4 regions of the Paenibacillus sp. 01T424 genome follow, and region 1 is predicted to be linked to each of the others. Evidence: riboswitches for the same ligand, from Rfam matches in the RefSeq annotation. Region 1 holds a riboswitch; each other region holds the start of a gene.
The links. A riboswitch is a leader RNA that binds a small molecule or an ion and turns the genes downstream of it on or off. The one in region 1 is predicted to bind cyclic di-AMP.

Region 1 (5,536 bases):
TTTTTTGTGCTTTTATTTCATAATAATCACATTTATTAGGAGGAAATATGAACGTGAGCAAACTGCAAAACAGTGTACTTGGATATCCGCGTATCGGCGAAAATCGGGAATGGAAAAAAGCGCTTGAAGCTTTTTGGAAAGGTGATTTGGACGAAACGATATTCCTTCAAACGCTTGAAAGCATTCGTCTAAACAACTTGAAGCTGCAAAAAGATAAAGGAATTTCGCTAATTCCTGTTAATGATTTTACGTTGTATGATCAAATGCTGGATACTGCAGCGATGTTTGGCCTTGTGCCAGATCGTTTTTCCTATGATGGAGGTCCTGTTCCCGTACAGACCTACTACGCAATGGCGAGAGGGACACAGGAAGCACAAGCCTGCGAGATGACCAAATGGTTTAATACCAACTATCACTATATCGTGCCAGAACTTGCGGGTGCTGCGCCGGTACTGACGGAAAACCGTCCGCTAATTGCGTACCGCGAAGCCAAAGAAAAGCTTGGCATTGAAGGTAAACCTGTCATTATCGGTCTATACACCTTCCTCAAGCTGTCGAAGGGCTACGATGCCAAGCAGCTTCCGCAGCTCATTGAGCAGTTTATACCGCTTTATGCTCAGCTGCTTAAGGAGCTTGAGCAAGAAGGCGTACAATGGGTGCAAATCGATGAGCCCATCCTTGTTACCTCTATCTCTGAGGAAGAGATGCAATGGGTTGAATCGATTTATGCAAGGCTGAACCAAGCAGCGCCAGCGCTTAACATAATGCTTCAAACGTATTTTGAGGCGGTTGAGCATTATGAAGCTGTAGTTGCTCTCCCGGTACAAGCGATCGGTTTGGATTTCGTTCATGGTTTGGAGCAAAACTTGAAGTCGCTGGAGCAATTTGGTTATCCGAAGGATAAGCTCGCTGGTATCGGACTTGTAGACGGACGCAACATTTGGCGCTCAGACTATAAGCAAAAGCTCGAATTGCTGCAAAAGCTTTCCGCATACATTCCAGCTGAGCGCACGATCATTCAATCGTCATGCAGCCTGCTGCATGTGCCGGTAACGGCAAAAAACGAAACCAATCTGCCAGTAGAGCTGCGTGAGGCGCTTGCATTCGCGGAAGAAAAGCTGGATGAAATTGTGTGGCTAAGTGAAACAGCGACTGTAAATGAGGCGGACATCTCAGAACTGCGCAAGCTTGAGCTTAAGCTTAACGGCGAGCGGATTCATCATTTATCCATTTCTCCTGCCCGCAATCGCCAAGCTGCTGATGCAGCAGCGATAGCGGCGCATCCTTCAACGAGGCAGAAGCCATTTGCGGAGAGACAAAAGCTGCAGCAGCAAAAGTGGAATTTGCCGTTCCTTCCAACAACAACAATCGGCAGCTTCCCGCAAACGCTGGATGTACGCCAAGCAAGGCAAAAATGGAGAAAAAACGAGCTCAGCTCGCAGGACTACGCTTCCTTTATCAACGATAAAATTAAAAATTGGATTGAAATCCAAGAAGAGCTTAACATAGACGTCCTCGTTCATGGTGAATTTGAGCGTACGGACATGGTCGAATTTTTCGGAGAGAAGCTGGATGGGTTCGCATTTACAAAAGCCGGCTGGGTTCAATCGTATGGTTCCCGCTGCGTAAAGCCGCCGGCCATTTATGGCGATGTTGTATTTACTGAGCCAATGACAGTAACCGAAAGCGTGTATGCGCAGTCGCTGACAAGCCGTCCGGTAAAAGGGATGCTGACGGGGCCGATTACGATTTTAAACTGGTCATTTGTTCGCAACGATATCACACGCGAGCAGGTCGCATACCAAATTGCGCTTGCACTCTCAGAGGAAGTAAAGGCGCTTGAGAGCGCAGGTATAGAGATGATCCAGGTTGATGAGCCAGCTTTGCGAGAAGGCTTGCCGCTTAAACGCAGTGATTGGGATGCCTATTTAAAATGGGGCGTGCATGCGTTCCGTCTATCGACTTCAGCTGTGCGTGACACAACACAAATTCATACACATATGTGTTATTGTGAGTTCCATGATATTATCGATTCCATTCTTGCGCTGGATGCGGATGTCATCTCCATTGAAACCTCGCGCAGCCATGGCGAGCTGATTCATAGCTTTGAGGAGAACACCTATGACCAAGGCATCGGCTTAGGCGTTTACGATATTCACAGCCCGCGTGTACCTTCAGTGGAAGAAATGGTCAGCATGATCGAGCGCGCCATTAAAGTGCTAGATCCTGCGCTCTTCTGGATTAATCCGGACTGCGGCTTGAAAACACGCGGAATGGAAGAAACGGTTGCTTCACTACGCAACATGATGCTGGCTACTTACCAAGTCAGAGAGCAGCGTGCTGCATTAGCGAAGGTTTAATCCCTAAATACAATAAGACAGTCCAGAACTAGGTTATCTGTTCTGGACTGCCTTTTTTTTCTTATGAACGAAATTAATCCAAAGAGATGTAGGAGACGGAACGTTGACGCAAAACAGACTCTTCATGGTCGTTGCTGTACGGGGCTGCATCGGCGGATTGTGCTAGGACATGCTTGACGGCGGAGACGAATAAGTCGAGAACGCGCCCATCCTGATCCGTTTTGTCATAGTGATACTGGTTAAGAGGTGGTAGAGGAATGCTGCCGATAAAAGACTGAAGCAGGTCGCTCCATCGTTCTAAGTCAATGAGCTCTTCTGTGTCGCTGGCAAATAGTTCACTCCAGCCGAAGCCTTGATTGCTTGTTAAACGAAGACATACGCGATGGCCTGCAGAATCGACGGCAAGAGCAGGAATGACGAATAGCTCGATTCGTGTGACAGATAAATAAGGGGTCTGTTCCGTAAAAAGATGCAGATTTCGTGCACAATTTGTCAACATATACATCTCTCCTTTATTCGCTTACGAGGTTAGCTGTCGGATTCGGGCTAGAGAGAAAGCCCTACCAGGGTTACAAATCCCTGGATTCACCCCTTGCGAATCGATCTCGATCGATCGCGATGGTTCCCCCGCTTTTTCATTCGAAAAATTCAGCGTAAATAGTTTACTCTTAATTATACCCTTCATTAACGCATCTGTAAATCAGAAGTGCTTAAAATAACGATACATAAGAGATAGCTTGTTTAAATAAAGTATGCTCTTCACGGTCATATTCACAGTTTGGAAAAGTGTAATGATTGGATTCTATATGCAAAGCAGCGGCTGCAAACAAATGAAATATACGCTCGTCCTTCATCATTGGATCTGTTTGAAAAACAAAAGGAGACGCAAGAGGAAGTGTGCCGATGAACCTTAGCAGCATACTGCTCCATCTGATCCAGTCGCAAGGCTTCTCGGATTTTTTAATAAACAGCTCACTCCAGCCATGACCATTAGCAGTGGAGAGCCTCAGGCAAACACGGTAACCATTCGATTCAAGCAAGCAAGCCGGCAGCACAAACATTTGAATTCGTTTAATTTCAAACAAGGCAGCAGGATGATTTTCCAAGCTTGGCAAAGGTACTTCAACTGGTGTAGACATCAATGAGATCTCTCCTCGATTTGAATAATTCACCGATAATACTCAGCCATATTGGCTTGCCGTCTATGGTAAACCCGAAATGCAATATTGTAAAACTGTGGTATATCGTGAAAAGGCAGCCATATGCCATATTAAAAGAAATCCATTCGTTATGGCAGTAAAAAGATATTTATTCTTCGAAATACTCGTTTATTCTCTTCCATTCTCGATTATAGAGAAATCTGATTATTCACGCATAAAATCGTTGGAAAGGGATTGAACACTATTTTTGAAAACAAGAGTAAAACTGAGAAATAGTGAGATATCGAGAGATCGAAATGAATGTAAGCGTTGCGAATCGCTCTGCAAGGCTGAAACTGGCTAAATTAGGTAGCAGACTGCCTTTACAGTATTTATAGCGAGGAGTAATATTCGATACAGGATTTATAAATAAGTTTCGATTTACTGATCGCTGAGTTTCCGTGAAAGCGGAAGCGGGGGAACCAATAATGACGCGATGCGCCTGTTCGATGTGAGAGTCGAACAAACGCAGAGCAGGGGTGAATCTTTGACAGGTGCCATGGATACCGGTCAAAGTAGGGCGACTCTCACCGCCCGAATCCGACAGCTAACCTCGTAAGCGTGGACCGAGAGAGGAATGATGAAGCTTGTGATCGATTAACTTCGACCGCAGAGTGTCATAGACCTCTGTGGTTTTTTGTGCCCAAAAAAGCTTAATTTGCTACAAAATGTAAGAAAACGCTGAGTCCTGCAGCAGCAGGAACGGGGGAACCAACGAACGATTCGTGTGTAATCACGACTTCGCTTCATGGGGTGAATCGCTTGAAAATGATCAAGCGTAGGGCAACTCTCAAGGCCCGAATCCGACAGCTAACCTCGTAAGTGTACTCGAGAGAGGCAACAGCCATCGTGCTTCCCGCGGCTTATTCTGCTGCGGGCAAAGAAGCCGCGGGAAAAGTTCCTCTTATCCCAAGGCTTCTTTTTTGTTGCCTTTTTTACCATATGGAGGAGAATTCGGTTGCAGGAAGAGCATATTATTGTTGCTGGTTTAAACGAGGCTGGCCAATCATTTATACGAACTTTGCAGTTTCATCAATTAAAATTTATCGTTTTGACAAATAGTAAACAGGAAGAAAAACAGCTTCGCAAGCAGGGCATCAGCAATGTTTTGTACATCAATACGAATGATCGTCAAAGCTGGAATGTTCCTTCGATGAACATTAGCGAGGTATTTATATTCGAGAGCAGCTTGGCGCTTAGCTGCCGCTTTGTACAGTGCTGTAGAGCTTGGACCTCAAAGTCCATTTACGTCATCACACAGCAGTGGAATCCAAGGGCTATTTACAAGGGGCTTGGAGCGGATCATATCGTATTCTCTCATACCGGTGAAGTCGGTTTTCTATTAAGCAACAAATAATGCAGGAGGGGTTTACATGCAGGATTTTTATATGTTCGGGGCGTTGTTAGCTAGCTTCGGTTTATTTTACGGATTTTTAACTTGGTGCTCCAGTGTTATTGAGAAAACAGGGGGCGAAGGCTAATGACTGTCATAGCGATAGCGGCTGTATTTGTTTTCGTTTATCTGATTTATGCTTTAATTCATCCGGAGAAGTTTTAATAGAGGGGGATTTACAAGATGGATATTTTACAATTGCTTATCGTCATTGCCGTTCTTGTATTGTTAGTTAAGCCGCTTGGTACTTACGTCTATCATGTGTTCTCAAATGAACACAATCGGTTAGACAAAGTATTCGGAGGGACGGAGCGATTTATATTTAAGCTTATTGGTCTCAAAAAAAGAGAGGGCATGAGTTGGAAGATATACGCACTCAGCTTTGTTGCAACCAATTTAATTTTAGTTGCTTTCAGCTATTTGATATTGCGGTTCCAAAATGCACTGCCGTTTAATCCAAATGGCATGGCAGCCATGGAGCCTACACTGACTTTCAATACAGTCATCAGCTTTATTACCAATACGAATCTTCAGCATTACAGCGGGGAAAGTGCCTTATCTTATTTCTCCCAAATGGCGGTCAT
Region 2 (5,536 bases), on a different contig from region 1:
ATGCGGAAGTAAGGCGCTGCGTCATACCCGAGTGAAGAGCACCACAGCCAACCGCCGCGATTAAGCGTGTTGTCATAATCGCTTAAGTGAAGGCGGAAATATTGTTCGCCAAGCGTGAAGGGACATAGCAGATTTTTAGTTAAAAACATAGCTGTTACCATTCGCAAGCGGTTGGGCAGCTCACCTGTACGATTGAGCTGCGTCATGGCCGCATCAATGATTGGAATGCCGGTGGCAGCTGCAGCCCATGCTTCTAGATGAGCATCTGAGAGCTTGGATATATCAGCGAGCTGCTCGTAACGAAAGAAATCATCATGATACATCGCTTGATATAAATAAAAATCACGCCATGCCAGCTGCCGTATCCATGATTCAGACCCCGGAAGCCCTTGGGTCATTTCGTAGGCTTGGCGGGCGGAGATGGCGCCCGTATTAAGGAAACGTGCAAGCTGGCTTGTATGATCATCGGCATAAGCGTCCCTGCTCTCCGAATAAGAGGCAAGGCGTTCTCGTACGAACCGTTCCAGCTTGGATAATCCTTTGGACGATCCTTGCACGTTTGTGCCGCCTAGGGCGCATGAAACGGATTCGGGCAGAGCGAAGGACTGCGCAACCTTGGCATTAATTTCGCTTAAGGTAGCAAGCTCATGAATCGTCGTTTCACTCATTGGGCTATAGCACTCCAGCATAAAGCTGCTCCACTTGCGATAAAAGGGTGTGAAAACCTTGTATGGCTCCATTTTTCGAGCAAATGCCGGGAAAGCATCTAGATCAGCAAGAGGTGAATCGGCAATAGACATCCATCGGCGGCCAAGGCTGCGTGTGGTTAGCCCAAGCTGCTCATCTCGCTGCCGTGAGTAAGGCGTATAGTCTGTGTGAACAATAACCTCATCAATAGGATGCGCATGCAGCAGTGCTTCGGTGATCGCAGCAGGATTACCATAAAGCACATGCAGTTCCTTTCCTGCATTAGAATAGCTGTGCAGAAGCGAGGCGGCTTGCGCCATGAAATTCCGGCCGCTATGACTAGTTAAACGGCCATCTCCTGTAATAACGGGATCTATGATTAGCAAATGAATGCCTTGTTTCTCTTTTTTCTTCAAATAATCAAAAGCGCGCAAATCTGCAATACGCAAATCCTTGCGGTGAATAAACAAATACATCAGTGATAGCTCCTTCCATAAGCGCAACATTGAACGGCCGCATTCCAGCTGGAATGAAACAGCAAAGCCGCAAGTCATTTGTCGTCAGAGGACAAAAAACTGCGGCTTTGCTAGATGAGTCTACCCGTTCAACCCTCAAGAAGAGGGATTAGGTTGCTCTATTTTACGTCAACGTTGGCTTGGTATGAATCAGCATCCATGATACGACGAGCAGTTACATATCGTCCCTCATAGTACTCGGAGTTAAGTTTGTCAGTTACAACGCCTCTGCTCGAGGATGAATGTACAAACTTTCCATCTCCAATGTAAATGCCAACATGGGATACGGCGCTATTATTGCCGCCAACTGTGTCGAAGAACACAAGATCTCCCGCAATGAGGTCAGCCTTAGCGACCTTTGTACCTTCTTTTGCTTGCGAACCAGAAGTACGTGAAAGCTCAATGCCCATTTTCTCGAACACATAGCTCGTGAAGCCGGAGCAATCAAAGCCTTTCGACGACGTTCCGCCGCTTTTGTACGGAGTGCCAATAAGATCATTAACAATTCCGTTCAATTTTGAGTCAGCGAAAGCGCTTCCCGCTTGAAAAGCGAGCACGAGAACGAGACCCAGGATTAATGTGGTAATCTTCTTCAATTGTGAAACTCCTTCCAATGCCGACGAGGTTAGCTGTGGGGTTCGGTTGAAGGCTCCCTATGATTCCTCGGGCGTTTGAAAAAAACTCAAACGTCGGAATCAATTCACCCAAAGTGGTTCCCCCGTATCCCAATAGGGAATTAGGCAGTTTTTTTATTGCTTTGAGAAATATTCGATTATTTTCAATGATCTCCTGCCTTTAGTGGCAATTTCTAATAATTCTCATGTAACCTTTTGACAATTTGCTTCGTTAAACCGTTCTTTCTGTAATATAAACACGCCATAGTAGTGCTTTCTAACTAAATACATGGAGTCAATTTCATTAATTATGTGGATGTTGTGTAAAATATACCGTTTTGTCCTTTAGGCGCTATATCGCAAGGACTAGCTTAAAGTGCCGTAAACGGCGGTATTTCACCATTTTGCTCCTCATAAATTAGAAAAATCTCATCTATATCACTCGTGAATAAGCGTAGATTCAGACAGCCTAGCTGCTGCTCCAGATAGAGCGGCAGAAATAGACAAAGGAGGCTGTTCATGAGAACAGCCCCCTTTGGGCAATCGAAAAAAAGATTTATTTTGCAGTAACGATTTTTTCAGAAATGAGCTGTGGATCGTTGTTTTTTTGCTGCATCCAAAACTGTACCTTGTATTTTCCGGCATTTTTGAAATCGTAGGAAACGAGCTTGGAGCTGAACCAAAAGGTGTCTTTTTCGACGAACTCTTTAAAATCATCATCATCCTGGCTGCGGCTGTCGATTGTCGTTTCCTTATCATTAGGATCAACGATGGTCACTTTGAACTCTGAAATCGCCATATTCAAATTATCGATTTGTGCTTGCACTAAAAATTTCTGAACACTGCCTTTATCAACCTGTCCGAACATAGCTCGCTTCTCGTTCATTAGAAACATATGCACATTGGGCTTCTGAATAATGAGCTTCTTATCATTGCTCTTCCATTGGACGAAGGCTTGAAGGCTGTCACTTAAAGAACGAATGCTAATATAAACCTTATCATCCACAACGACAGCATCGTCAGTGGATTGCTTATTATTATAAAGGAGCGTTACCTTTTGAAATAGTTTGTCTGCTGCAACCAATGAACCGCCCGATAAGAGCAATACCATGGATATAATAACTAGTTTTTTACGCATCATTTGTGAATATCCCCCATTTTTGATTTTCTTTCAGTTATTTATACAGAACTGCCATCATTTAGTTGCGGTTAGTTGTAAAAAAAACCTCCACACCACAGCAAAGCGTGGAATGAAGGTTTATTTTTGCTTCAGCATCTAGAGGACGCTGAAGGCTTTTTTGGTTTGCTACATTCTTTTCGTTTCCAAAAAGTCATATTGCGCGGCAATCGTCCAAACCTTCATCAGTGTTTGAATGAGATAATAGCCTTGATGCAGAATGAGTGCAATCAGCCCGGCCCACAGCATGGAGAGACTTGTCACCACAAGCCCAGCAGCCGCTCCAATCCCCCACATGATGAGCGACACAGCTGCATAGGTGAGGAAATTTCGGAGAGCGTGCCATAAGGAACGGAATATGCTTCCTCCTGATGCAGCGCTGAATTGCATGGCTAGAAACAGCAGATGRAGTACTGTGCCCCATAGGAGCCATAGAAGGGCGCTAGGCAGCACCGTTTGCAGCAGCTCTGGAATAGAGCCGCTCTCTAGAAGCGCATCCAGTGAGCGCGGCAGCACATACCAAGCAGGAGCCACAGATAAAATAACCTCGATCCAGTAAAGCAGAACTACAGGCTTCCAAGCTTTGCGAATACCTTCTAGAAATCGTGTCCCTCTATTCGATCTGGACTGATTTAACGAATAGAATAGACCGGCATTGAATAAGGGAGTGATCAGCATTCGGGCAACAAGGAGACCGCCCAGCGTCCAGACGTAAGGATTAATGAGATCGGTCTTGAACAGCTGGAATTGTGCTTCGGTCATGAATAGCTGAACGGCTGCTTCTGAAGGAGCGGAGCTTGGATATCGACGCAGCAGCGGAGCTACGACCGAATCAATGAAGCGGTAAAGGAAGAACCCCCAGATCAGCTGATAAAGAAATAATAAAACAACAATGTAAAAATGTTTTACCGCTAACCGCCAGCCTTGCTTCAAATGTATTTTCATCGTTTATCGCTCCTTGAACGCAATTACTTACCAGCTCAGCGACCCGAGCAGTCCTTCAATTAGTTGGACAACGCCGAGGCTCCATCTTGTGCGTTTATCCTCTGGCAGCTGAGCCTGCATGTAGTTGTTAATGAGCTTATTATCAAGCACATTGCTGTTGTTTGGGTCAACGACTGCCCATTCAAGCGGAGCGGAATGCAGCTGTTTATATTGCATATGGGATTCCTGAGTATCCCAAAGCTTTGTTATTTTGGTGCCGTCAGTAAACTTCATCAACACTTTAATCTCTCCATTGCTGCCGCCGTTTTTCTTAACGAGTACAACAGATTCATACATCTCAGCACCATCTTGGGTGACTGGGCGTACATGAATCGATTCGATCGAAAAGTCGGCCATTTTGTTGCCGTAGACATATTGGCTGAAATAATCATTCCATTTCGTTTTTGTTACCTGTTCGACAACACGCTGGAAGTCTGCTGTCGATGGATGCTTGAACTTATACTTTTGGAAATAGGTTCGCAATATTTTTTGCATCGTTCTGGAGCCGACCTGATTCTCGATACCAATGAGCACCAGCTTTGCCCTCAGATATACATTCTCGGCATATTGCGAGTGGCTGGCGTATGACCAAGATTGCTGCTTGAGCGGTGCAGGGTTGGTCATATAGCTCGCTTCCATGCGCAAATTCGGCTCCAAGCCATATGCCGTCTCCATTACTTTATCCTCGGCATAGGACGTAAACCCCTCGTCCAGCCATGCCTCCTCGAATTCATTAGAGGCGACCATTCCGTACCAATATTGATGGCCAATCTCATGAACGACCGTACGTTCAAGATCGTAGCCTGGGTTATCATTTTCTGCAGCGAAAGCGGTAATGAGTGTTGGATACTCCATGCCGCCAGCTCCGTTCGCTCCTTTGGGCGGAACGACGATCGACAGCGTACTGTAAGGATATTCACCATACCACTTGGCGTAGCTTGAGAGTGCGGACTTGGCTGCATGCATGTAGCGATCCTTAAGGTCAGCATGCGCAGGATCAAGATACAGCTTAATGCGTACACCGGGAATGCCGGTATCTGAATAAGCAGTCTCTTCATAAACGAAGTCCGGTGAGGCCGACCAAGCAAAATCATGAATATCATCAGCATAAAACTGGTAAATCTTTGTTGCTTCCTTGATCTCGATAGGCTTTGTTTGGAAGCCCGTTGCAGCGACGGTGTAGTTCTCAGGCACATTAATCCGAACGCTGTATATGCCGAAGTCGCTGTAGAACTCAGAATTGCCATGATACTGATGGACATTCCAGCCCTCAGCTGTACGTCCGCGCATGCCGGCTGTCTCATATACAGCGAGCTTTGGAAACCACTGCCCAGCCATCACGAAGTTGCCGGAATAGCCCATTCTTGCGAATACCTCTGGGAGCTTCACCTCGTAGCTCATTCGCAGCGTTACGGAGGTGCCGGGAGCGATAGGCTCCGGCAAGCGGATTTTGGCCAAAGTAAAATCATTGGCATTGCCATCGTCAGGTTGTACATATTGAAGACGTGGCAGAAGGCTCTCACCGTTCAGCGTTTCTAGCGTAAGCAGGTTCATATAGC
Region 3 (5,536 bases), on a different contig from region 1:
AATTTGAACGGGCGAAGGAGCTTCGGGATCAGCTTATTGCAATCGATGCGGTCATGGAGAAGCAGAAGATTACGATGTCCGATGCGCTTGACCGTGATATTTTTGGTTTTGCAGTAGATAAGGGCTGGATGTGCGTTCAAATATTGTACATGCGCCAAGGGAAGCTCATTGAGCGGCACGGCACAACTTTTCCTTATTACGGGGAAGAGTATGATGATTTCATGACATTCGTTACGCAGTATTATAGCGATAATCCGGCATTGCCTAAGCAAATCCTGCTGCCAATACCGCCTGAGCTGGAAGCGGTGGAATCAGCGGGCGGAGTGGCAGCAGTTGATGAGGCAGCCGCTACGCACGCTGACGATGTCATTGCATCCTTGCACAGCTGGCTGAAGGTTAAGGTGCTTATGCCGCAGCGCGGACGCAAGAGCGAGGTCGTAACGATGGCTATCGATAATGCAAGGGTGATGCTGGACGAGAAATTCAGACTCATCGAACGAGATGAGGAACGAAGCGTTAAAGCGTCAGAGTCGCTTGCAGGATGGCTAGGACTGGATGAAGTACGCCGAATCGAGGCATTTGATAACTCCAATATTCAAGGTACGAATCCAGTTTCGGCTATGGTTGTCTTTACGGACGGCAAGCCAGACCGCAAGGAGTACCGTAAATACAAGGTTAAGACAGTACAAGGTCCAGATGACTACGAAACGATGCGCGAGGTCATACGGCGCCGCTACGAGCGTGTGGTGAAAGAGGAATTAGCTCCGCCGGATCTGATTGTAGTCGATGGAGGCAAAGGGCAAATATCAGCGGCGCTCGACGTGCTTGAGAATGAGCTTGGGTTATACATCCCGGTTTGCGGTCTTGTGAAGGATGCAAAGCATAAGACAGCGCAGCTTATGACTGGAGATCCTGCGGAGATTGTTCCTTTGCCAAGGGACAGCCAGGAGTTTTATTTGCTGCAGCGCATTCAAGATGAGGTGCATCGCTTTGCGATTACATTCCACCGCGAGCAGCGCGCCAAATCCATGGTGGAGTCGAAGCTTGATTCGATTCCGGGCATTGGCGAGAAACGACGCAAGCTGCTGCTCAAGCATTTTGGCTCGATCAAAAAAATAAAAGAGGCCTCAGTCGAAGACTTCCGGCCTCTATCTATTGGTGATAAATTAGCTTCGCAAATTATAGCTGCCCTAGGGGAGGAGTCGTCGTCATAGACGGCTTCTTCTCTTTTTTGTGACTTAAATATTTTAGAACAAATGCAATCAGTACCGGCAGCACGGAGAAGAAAATAGCCGAGATTATGTTCGGTGCTGTTCCAATAGTGAGCAAGGATAGGCCAACTGCAACGCTGTTGAAGATGGCATGGGTGAACATGGCTGTAATGAAGCCGTATCTGACGAAGATAAAGCTGAACAACAGCCCGATAATCATCAGCTCAAACAATCTCGTCGTAGACGGATAAAAAGGATACATCACATGGCCGAGCGCCCAGAAGAAGGTAGGCAGCAGTGCTGCGGCAAACGTGTTTTTAAACCACCTGCGAAATAGTCCAATACCGAAGAAGCGGAATACGGCTTCTTCGCCAATTGCGGCAGCCCAAGCAAGCACGGGCATCAGCCAAAGAATGCCCATATTGTATGGGGATTGTGAGGCATCTGATGTTTCCCAAGTGCCAATGGACAGCTTCAAGGCGATAAAGATAACCGATTGAATTGCGAATAAGATGATCGCGAATAAATAGGACAAGCCGACGCTGCGCCAAACATAATCGCCATACCCTCTTTGACCAAAACGCGGCCATAAAGCGCGGCCCTGCGCCTTCCAGAGGCCGTCTCCGGCAACAATGGATACATAAATGGAACCTGCCATTGGAATCGCTAGCAGAACACTTACGATGGCAGTGATCGAAACGGTAGCGCCTGCCATATCCGTCTCGCCGAGCGTAGCCCGGATACCATCCAGAACGTTTAAATTCATGATCGTATAAGTAATTAAATAAATGATCGTTAATACGATTCCGTATTTAAAGGATGTATGTTTTCGATACAAAACGGAGTAAATAATAGCTAAGACGAATAAAACGAAGCTCATGAACAGATAACCGATAGAGGTAAGGTATCCAGCTATTTTATCTTGTTTCTCTACATAGTTTATGTAATCGGATGGTGCTTTAAATGTAGGTTTATATCTCGTAATGACCGTCTTTTCATTAATGTTAAGAGCATCTAAAGTGATCATAAACTGTGCATTTTTCATTTCATATCCAGAGAGAGGCATTGCGACCAAATCACCATTTGCATTCAATGATCCAGCTGGTTTCATTTGTTTGTTAATTAAAAATTGTTCACTGTTGAATGATTGATTGTTCAAAAATGTTTTAACCACTTTTTGCATTTCATCTTCTGTTAGTCTTTGACCGTCGAGTTCATCAAGCTTCAAGTTCCAAGCTACGACTTTCCCGCTGTGCATATGCAGATAAACATATCCGCTGCCGCCGCCTACGAATTTAAGATCAACCTGAAACGTATCTGTAGGAAACCTAGGGTCATATTTATCCGTATATGTTTTGACTAGCTCATATTTAGATAAGTAGCCATTCATAATTTTATCGGTTTGATGTACAGCTTTAGCTGATTTCACCTTCAAGCCTGTTTCTTTTTCAACAAATGCAGACGCCTTATCCTCCGCCGCTGATTTCGTAATGACCTTGGTATTCATTTCGCCAGATGAGATAGCTGTAATCATTGGAACGATTTGTACGGCTCCATAAATAATAAAGCAAGCAACTGCTGCCCATATAAATCGTTTCCATTCATTGGGTTTAATAGAATCAATCATAGTTTCACCTCAACTGTCTTCATAATAAATAGCTCATTTTATTACCTTAACATATGAATCCCTAAATTATCCAATGAAAATGACCGTTTGTTTTCAAAAAAATGCGAAATAACGATGTCCAGCAAGCTAGCTATGTGCTGGTTCGTCCCATTGCCCTAATTTGAGCTAATATCGTCCTGTTTGTCATAAACGTCACCTTTATATCAGGAGTGCTTAGGGATTATAATCGTTATCGTCATACTAATTGCATAGCATAGCCGAATTTCCTAAGGAAATCGGGGGAACCATAAAGTTGTCTAAATGGATGAGCCTGCTGAAAGCAAAGCAGTTCAACATTAGATAGCATGGGGTGAATTTTAGCGGTGAAGCATCGTCTTCTTCCGCTGAATAGGGCTGCCTGTCCAGGCCCGAATCCGTCAGCTAACCTCGAAGGCGTATTGGAACAGGACTCATCGCACGAGCACTTGAGTTTCCAGTGCTTTTTTTTATGCTTAAAAACAATAAATGACAATATGACATAATCAAAAAGAAGGGAAATGAATGAAGGTTAGTTGGAATGTTTTGAAGTGGTCACCCCCGCGTATTTTGGTAAGTGGATTCGCTCTTATTATATTGCTGGGTGCCTTATTATTATCCATGCCTTTTGCATCGGTAAGCGGTGAGAGATTGCCTTTTATAGATGCGCTGTTTACGGCAACCTCGGCAACCTGTGTAACAGGGTTAGTTGTCGTTGATACCGGAACTTATTTCTCTATATGGGGTCAAATCATATTAATGTGCCTGTTCCAGCTTGGCGGACTCGGATTTATGACGATGGCAACGCTGGTAGCGCTCGTACTTCGCAAGAGGATTTCGCTGCGTGAGCGGCTTTTGCTGCAGGAATCCATGAACCAGTCGAGCATGGAAGGCATCGTGCGTTTGATTAGACGCGTTATTGTGTATTCATTGACAATAGAGCTTATTGGCGCTGCGTTGTTTGCTTCGAGGTTTGCATTTGATATGCCGCTGGGCAAAGCGATTTATTTTGGAGCCTTTCATGCGGTTTCATTGTTTAACAATGCTGGTTTTGATATTTTTGGGAACTATCGCAGCTTGACCTTATACGTTTCTGATCCAGTCGTCAATATTGCAGCTATGATGCTGATTATTTCGGGTGGACTCGGCTTTGTCGTTATGTCGGACCTGATGGAGTTCCGCAAAAACCGCAAGCTGTCGCTGCACAGCAAGGTCGTGCTATCTATGACAGGAACGCTTATTGCAGTAGGGACACTCGTCATATTTATTTTTGAATTCTCGAATTCGAAGACACTGGGCTCTCTGGACTGGGGCGGGAAAATTTTGTCCTCGTTCTTCCAGTCGGTAACGCCGCGGACGGCAGGAGCCAATACGCTTGATTATACGGCTATCCGGCAAGCAACGATGTTTTTCACCATTATATTAATGTTTATTGGCGCCTCGCCCGGCTCGACGGGCGGCGGTATCAAAACAACAACTTTTGCAACGCTGGTCGGCGCTGTATTTGCAATGATTAGAGGACGAGAGGACATCGTTCTTTTCCGTTACAGATTAGGCAAAGACAGAATTTTTAAAGCACTCACGATTACTTTGATCTCTTTATCGCTTGTCATTATTGTAACGATGATCTTGTCGATGACGGAGGATCAAGCTTTTATAAAGCTATTGTTTGAAGCGACATCAGCATTTGGAACAGTAGGATTATCCGTTGGTGTTACGCCAGAGCTGAGCCTTGTTGGGAAAATAGTCATTGCATTAACCATGTTTGCCGGAAGACTTGGACCCCTGACGCTCGCATACGCGCTTGGGCCTCGTACAGAGAAAGAGCTTTATCGGCATCCAGAAGGCAAAATTACGATTGGATAGGAGACTTTGCAAGTGGGAATTAAAAAGAAACAATTTGTCATCATCGGCTTAGGGAGATTTGGTTCGAGCTTAGGGCGCGAACTCGTCCAGCTTGGCCATGAGGTGCTTGGAATAGATAAGGATGAAGAAGCCGTTCAGGACATGAGCGGTATTCTAACCTATGCTGTATCAGCTGATTGTACGGATGAAGAAGCGCTGCGCTCCTTGGGTGTAAGAAACTTTGATTGCGGAGTTGTCGCGATTGGCGATGACATTCAATCCAGCATTTTAACAACCATACTGCTTAAGGATTTGGAAGTGAAGCAAGTTGTAGCGAAAGCTTTGACTGAACTGCATGGCCGGGTGCTTGAGAAAATCGGTGTAGACCGCGTGGTCTATCCTGAGCGCGATATGGGTATTCGAGTTGCGCATCAGCTTGTATCCCCAAATCTATTAGATTATATCGAGCTTTCCAAAGAGTATACGATCGCCGAGCTTGCCGTACCGCAATGCTTGGATGGCAAGTCATTGCATGATCTTAATCCGCGAGCTAGATTTGGATGCAGCATCGTAGCCATAAATAAGCCTAATGGCATCATTATTGCACCGACAGCAACGGATGTCCTTTCACTTCGTGATGTCATGGTTATTATAGGAACAAATGAGCAAATAGAAGACTTCGAAGCATCCGTTATCCGTTAATTTTTTTATGTAGTGGAAGAGGCTTATCATTAGAAAAGGCAGATTAGGCTGAAATGGATTTGGAAGTGTAATATTGGAAATGCTGAAGGACAGCAGCTATTTTAAAAGCTGCTGTCCTTTTTGCTGGGGAAGCCTG
Region 4 (5,536 bases), on a different contig from region 1:
TCTATTATTGCCCCTCTCAAAATACGTTTCGTCATCGTTCGACATAGTTTTTGCTTTTATGATTACTATAATACCAACGATTACCATAATAGTCAACCAGGAATATTCCCCGGATAGCTGAATTCACAAGTATTTGACTAGTTAGTACGGTCATATTACTCTGTAATAGAATACAACAGCTTCGACAATTTGGAAACTAATTTCCGACACTATTCGACATGAAAATCATTTTTTGTGTCGAAAATATGAACAAAGGAGATGAGAGACGATGAAAAAACAGCTGACCGAAGAGAAAGTTTTTAAGGATCCTGTTCATCATTATATATATGTACAAGACCAAACGATTTGGGATTTGATCAATACAAAAGAGTTTCAAAGACTGCGCCGGATACGACAGCTAGGAACCTCCTATTTGACCTTCCATGGAGCAGAGCACAGCCGGTTTTCACATTCACTTGGCGTATATGAAATTACTCGAAAAATTATTTCTCAGTTTGAACGAAACAGCTATCCTGACTGGCCAGTCGAAGAAAAGCTAGTCTCGCTTTGTGCTGCTTTATTGCATGATGTTGGTCATGGTCCGTTCTCGCACTCCTTGGAAGAAGTATTCGACACGGATCACGAAGAGTGGACATGTAACATCATTTTGGGAGATACAGAAATCAATCGCGTGCTAAGTGCTGTATCGGAGCAGTTTCCTGCTCAGGTCGCTGCAGTCATACAAAAAAAATATCCAAATCCGATTGTTGTTAGTTTGATTTCAAGCCAAATGGATGCTGATCGGATGGATTATTTGCTCCGAGACGCGTATTTTACAGGTGTTAACTATGGAACATTTGATTTAGAGCGCATTTTGCGCGTATTGCGTCCTTATAAAGGGCAAATTGTAGTTAAAGAGAGCGGTATGCACGCAGTTGAACATTATTTGATGTCTCGTTATCAAATGTATTGGCAAATTTACTTCCATCCGGTTACAAGAAGCTCGGAAATTATTCTACGTCAAATATTTCGTAGAGCACAGGAGCTTTACGTGGGTGGCTACTCTTTTCAGTGGATGCCTAAGCAGCTGAAATGCTTGCTTCAGAACACGATGACGGTACACGACTATCTAAAGCTGGATGAAGCGCTCGTTCAGACCGCTTTCGCAGAGTGGGCGGAGGAGCATGATCCTATTTTAAGCGATCTATGTGAACGATTTCTGAACAGGCTTTTATATAAGTACATTACGCTTGAAAACCCGGATGAAGAGCTGCTAAATGAGATTAGCGAATGTTTCTCTTCTATAGGAATGAATCCGGATTATCATATGGAAATCGATTTTCCATTTGACCTGCCGTATGACGTATATCGACCAGATAAAAAAGAAGGAGAAAAGAAAGAAAAAGCGCCGATTTTGTTGTTAGATGGTTTGGAAGATATAAGCGAAATATCCTCTAAATCCGACATTATTCGTTCTATTACTGGCCTGCATCAAGGACAATATCATCTTTATTATCCAGAAGAGCCGCTCAAAAAAAATATTCATCGATTGCCGGATTCACTTCGTAAGCTTTTCAAACTCGATTGAAGGAGCATAACATCAACATGACATTACTTTTTGATACACATACCCATTTAGATTCGGAAAAATTTGATGAGGATCGCGACGAGGTCATCCAGCGTGCGAAGGATGCAGGCGTTCATATGCTTGTCAATATTGGTTTTAACCGTGAAACGATCCCTACAACGATGGCGCTAGCAGAGAAATATGATTTTATATACGCAGCAGTTGGTTGGCATCCAGTTGACAGTATAGATATGCTTCCAGGGGATTTGGAATGGATTGAACGTCTATGCTCGCATGAGAAGGTTGTTGCCATTGGTGAAATTGGACTCGATTATCACTGGGATACTTCTCCAAAAGAGGTACAACAAAGGGTTTTTCGTGAGCAAATTCGTCTTGCTCGTAAGGTGCGCAAGCCAATTGTTATTCATAATCGGGATGCTCATGAGGACATTATTCGTATTCTTCAGGAAGAGAATGCAGCAGAGGTTGGCGGTGTCATGCATTGCTTCTCCGGCAGCTGGGAAACGGCTAAACAATGTCTTGATATGAACTTCTATATATCATTTGGAGGACCCGTTACTTTCAAAAATGCAAGGGTGCCAAAAGAGGTGCTTAAGCAGGTTCCGATCGACCGAATTTTGATCGAAACGGATGCTCCATATTTAACTCCTCACCCGTTCAGAGGGAAGCGAAATGAGTCCTCTTACGTCTCTTTAGTTGCAGAGACAGCAGCCGAATTATTGGGCAAAACGGTAGAAGAAATAGGCGTAATTACGACTGAAAACGGTCGAAGATGTTTTGGTATTGTCTAAAAACGAGAGGAATAATGAGAAATAGAGACCTTTATCGCGTAAAAACTAATTTTTATAGCGATAATCGCTTATTTTTTCCTGCTTTATCCTGCTTTTTCGCTTAAATCGTCTTTTATCGTATCTTTACAATTGACCTCGTATGAAGGTATGATTCATCTCAGAGCAATAAAATTTTGTATTGGATTTCCAGTTTACGCTTAATCTCCATTCGGAGAGCGGGGGAACCATGTACGGTTTTTAATTCCGTATTTTGAATTCTTCAGGGGTGAATTTCGAAGCCATTGCCATGAGCATTGTGTAACGAATAGGGCGACTCTCTTGTCCGAATCCGTCAGCTAACCTCGCAAGCGTTATAGAGAGTGATCAACCTCGTGCATCCATTTTTCTGTATCCCAGTGAATCATTTAACCGGGAAGCCACGAAACAGATCCTCTGTCGACGGCTTCTTTTTATTTTCGAATAATCGGGAATTTGTCGACATAGGGATAAAAGATGGGGGTGGGAGGATCGATAGCAGTACTGGATTGCGTGCTCGCACGCCAATATACTATAGTCGCGTCAGTTGTATCATGCGTAACACTTGGCGGCGGGGCTATGAAGGAGGACCGATGAAGTGGGAATACTCCAGGTTAAGGACACCCATGGGAAACGATCATCCAGCATGTCTTTCGCATTGCGATGGAAGCGTGAAAACTTGCGTTTGATTCTTTTGAGTGCTACTATCTCAATCGCTATGACTTTCATGTTTTTGGTGTTGTTGTACGGAACGGCTGTCAAAAGCGTCTCCGTAGTAGTGAACGGACAAGAAACCATTGTGGAAACGAAGCAATGGGTCCTGCAACGCCTACTGGATGAACAAGCTATCGCAATTGGACCACATGATGAGGTGTCCATACCGCTTAATGCGGCAATAAAGGACGGAGATCGTATAGAGGTGACTCATGCGATACCGGTAATTGTGAAGGCTGATGGCAAGACCTCTACTGTATATACGACAGAGAGAACAGTGCAGGCAGCGATCGAGGAATTACATATTCCAGTTCGTGGTCAAGATAAAGTAATACCTCCGCTTCATACCGTTTTGGACAACGAATTGACTGTAACCGTCGTTCGCGTAGATAAGAAGGTAGCTGAGACAGAGCGTGCAATGCCATTCTCTATTGTGAAGAAGAACGATCCAACGCTGGAAGCGGGCAAGCAGAAGCTTGTTCAACCCGGCAAGGAAGGTCTGATCGTAGAGAGTATCGAGAAGCAGTACGAGGACGGTATTCTTATATCGAAGAAGATGGTCAGCAAAGTGGTTGAAACCGCTGCGGTTAATCAGGTTGTCGCCATCGGAACGAAGAAGGAAGAGCCTAAAGTATCTGTGCTCTCGAACAAGAGCCCGAGCTTTACTTCGCTTACGAAGAGCGGTGTAACGTTTAAGGCGAGAAAAGTACTTAAAAATGTCACGTTGACTGCTTATTCTGCAGACCTCTCTTCAACAGGAAAAGATGAAAGCCATCCGGAATACGGGATTACATCATCAGGCACTCGTGTGCAAGAGGGTCGGACGATAGCTGTTGATCCGAAGGTTATTCCCATCGGTTGGTGGGTTTATATTGAAGGAATCGGTTTCCGCCGCGCTGAGGATAAAGGAAGTGCGGTTAAAGGCAACAAAATCGACGTATACTTTGATAGTACAAAGATTGCGAACAAATTCGGCAGGAAAAAAGGCATCACTGTATATGTGCTGGGGCCGAATAAACCAACTGCAAGCTAATTGAGCGGTTACCATCATCTTATCGCAATAATCAATTAAATATGCCATCATAAGGAGAGGCACTGCCTCTTCTTTTTGCATGTCTAAGGGTCTAATACAGTTTATGTAGAAGGGGATGATCTTGGTGATCAAAGAGATCATTGTCGTTGAAGGCAAAGATGATACCGTTGCAATAAAAAGGGCGGTAGATGCAGATACCATAGAGACGAATGGTTCTGCTATCGGTGAGGATGTATTGAAGAGGATTGCGCTGGCCAATGAGCGTCGCGGCGTTATTATATTCACAGACCCTGATCATGCAGGAGAACGCATTCGCAAGATTGTTGCGCGTCATGCGCCAGGATGCAAGCATGCTTTTTTGCCGCAGGAGAAGGCTTTGTACAAAGGGGACATCGGCATCGAAAATGCGAGCCCCGAGGCTATTCGTGCGGCGCTCTCTGAGCTCCGAACAGAATCGGCAGATGAAGCGGGAGAAATTAGCTGGGAAGACTTAATGGATGCAGGTCTGATTGTACATCCTGATGCGTCTAATCGTCGCTTGGTTATAGGCAAGCTGCTCGGAATTGGTTATGCGAATGGCAAGCAGTTCTATAAGCGCTGTACAAGCTTTCGGATTTCCAAAACAGAGTTTACGGAAGCTTTCCGTCAAATGGAAAAGGAACTGGAGGGATAGCTGAATGAGTCAAGAGCATAGTGAGCTTAGCAAGGAAGCAGTAAAGCCATCCGCGATAGAGGTGGCTACGCCCAAACGCACCAAAGAAATCATTGCGAAATACGGTTTTTCCTTCAAAAAGAGTTTGGGACAAAACTTTCTGATCGATCAAAATATATTAAATAACATCGTAGCGGCAGCTGAGCTTGATGAAACGAAGGGCGCGCTTGAAATCGGCCCTGGTATTGGCGCGCTCACACAGCGGCTTGCCAAAGCGGCTGGTAAGGTGACGGCTGTCGAAATCGACAATAGGCTCATTCCGATTTTGAAGGATGTGCTGGAGGGCGAGGAGCATACAACCGTCATTCATGGCGATGTGCTTAAGCTTGATTTGAAGAAGCTGTTCGAAGAGCAGTTTGCGGACGTAACAGGTGTAAGTGTTGTTGCCAACTTGCCTTATTATGTGACAACGCCAATTCTTATGAAGCTGCTTGAAGAGAAGCTGCCGCTTGAGCATATTGTCGTCATGATTCAGAAGGAAGTCGCGGAGCGGATGGCAGCGAAGCCAGGCGGCAAGGAATATGGCAGCCTCAGTGTAGCCGTTCAATATTACTGCGTGCCTAAGGTTGTCTGCATGGTGCCTCATACGGTGTTTATACCGCAGCCAAATGTAGATTCAGCCGTTATTAAGCTGTCATTGCGTGACAAGCCAGCTGTTGATGTACCCGATGAGGATCATTTCTTTAAAGTGGTGCAAGCCAGCT

Region 2: linked by a shared signal. The riboswitch ahead of AC1DPK_RS26695 (C40 family peptidase) and the one ahead of AC1DPK_RS03860 (hypothetical protein) in region 1 are both predicted to bind cyclic di-AMP.
Region 3: linked by a shared signal. The riboswitch ahead of AC1DPK_RS01115 (TrkH family potassium uptake protein) and the one ahead of AC1DPK_RS03860 (hypothetical protein) in region 1 are both predicted to bind cyclic di-AMP.
Region 4: linked by a shared signal. The riboswitch ahead of AC1DPK_RS22960 (ubiquitin-like domain-containing protein) and the one ahead of AC1DPK_RS03860 (hypothetical protein) in region 1 are both predicted to bind cyclic di-AMP.

Annotation. Positions count from the first base shown of each region.
Region 1 covers NZ_JBFTPZ010000003.1:98,029-103,564, reverse strand. The annotation lists gene metE (5-methyltetrahydropteroyltriglutamate--homocysteine S-methyltransferase) at 54-2,360, shown strand; gene AC1DPK_RS03860 (hypothetical protein) at 2,434-2,859, opposite strand; cyclic di-AMP (ydaO/yuaA leader) riboswitch at 2,863-3,024, opposite strand; gene AC1DPK_RS03855 (hypothetical protein) at 3,071-3,499, opposite strand; cyclic di-AMP (ydaO/yuaA leader) riboswitch at 3,939-4,137, shown strand; cyclic di-AMP (ydaO/yuaA leader) riboswitch at 4,229-4,399, shown strand; gene AC1DPK_RS03850 (NAD-binding protein) at 4,518-4,916, shown strand; gene kdpF (K(+)-transporting ATPase subunit F) at 5,040-5,117, shown strand; gene kdpA (potassium-transporting ATPase subunit KdpA) at 5,136-5,536, shown strand, end outside.
Region 2 covers NZ_JBFTPZ010000044.1:20,549-26,084, forward strand. The annotation lists gene AC1DPK_RS26690 (FAD-binding domain-containing protein) at 1-1,163, opposite strand, end outside; gene AC1DPK_RS26695 (C40 family peptidase) at 1,322-1,798, opposite strand; cyclic di-AMP (ydaO/yuaA leader) riboswitch at 1,802-1,955, opposite strand; gene AC1DPK_RS26700 (hypothetical protein) at 2,188-2,337, opposite strand; gene AC1DPK_RS26705 (hypothetical protein) at 2,373-2,957, opposite strand; gene AC1DPK_RS26710 (hypothetical protein) at 3,123-3,938, opposite strand; gene AC1DPK_RS26715 (M1 family metallopeptidase) at 3,966-5,536, opposite strand, start outside.
Region 3 covers NZ_JBFTPZ010000001.1:291,783-297,318, reverse strand. The annotation lists gene uvrC (excinuclease ABC subunit UvrC) at 1-1,214, shown strand, start outside; gene AC1DPK_RS01120 (CPBP family intramembrane glutamic endopeptidase) at 1,180-2,838, opposite strand; cyclic di-AMP (ydaO/yuaA leader) riboswitch at 3,084-3,288, shown strand; gene AC1DPK_RS01115 (TrkH family potassium uptake protein) at 3,379-4,719, shown strand; gene AC1DPK_RS01110 (potassium channel family protein) at 4,738-5,400, shown strand; gene AC1DPK_RS01105 (LysR family transcriptional regulator) at 5,502-5,536, opposite strand, start outside.
Region 4 covers NZ_JBFTPZ010000033.1:9,085-14,620, forward strand. The annotation lists gene AC1DPK_RS22950 (HD domain-containing protein) at 269-1,567, shown strand; gene AC1DPK_RS22955 (TatD family hydrolase) at 1,585-2,358, shown strand; cyclic di-AMP (ydaO/yuaA leader) riboswitch at 2,543-2,723, shown strand; gene AC1DPK_RS22960 (ubiquitin-like domain-containing protein) at 2,972-4,120, shown strand; gene rnmV (ribonuclease M5) at 4,245-4,793, shown strand; gene rsmA (16S rRNA (adenine(1518)-N(6)/adenine(1519)-N(6))-dimethyltransferase RsmA) at 4,798-5,536, shown strand, end outside.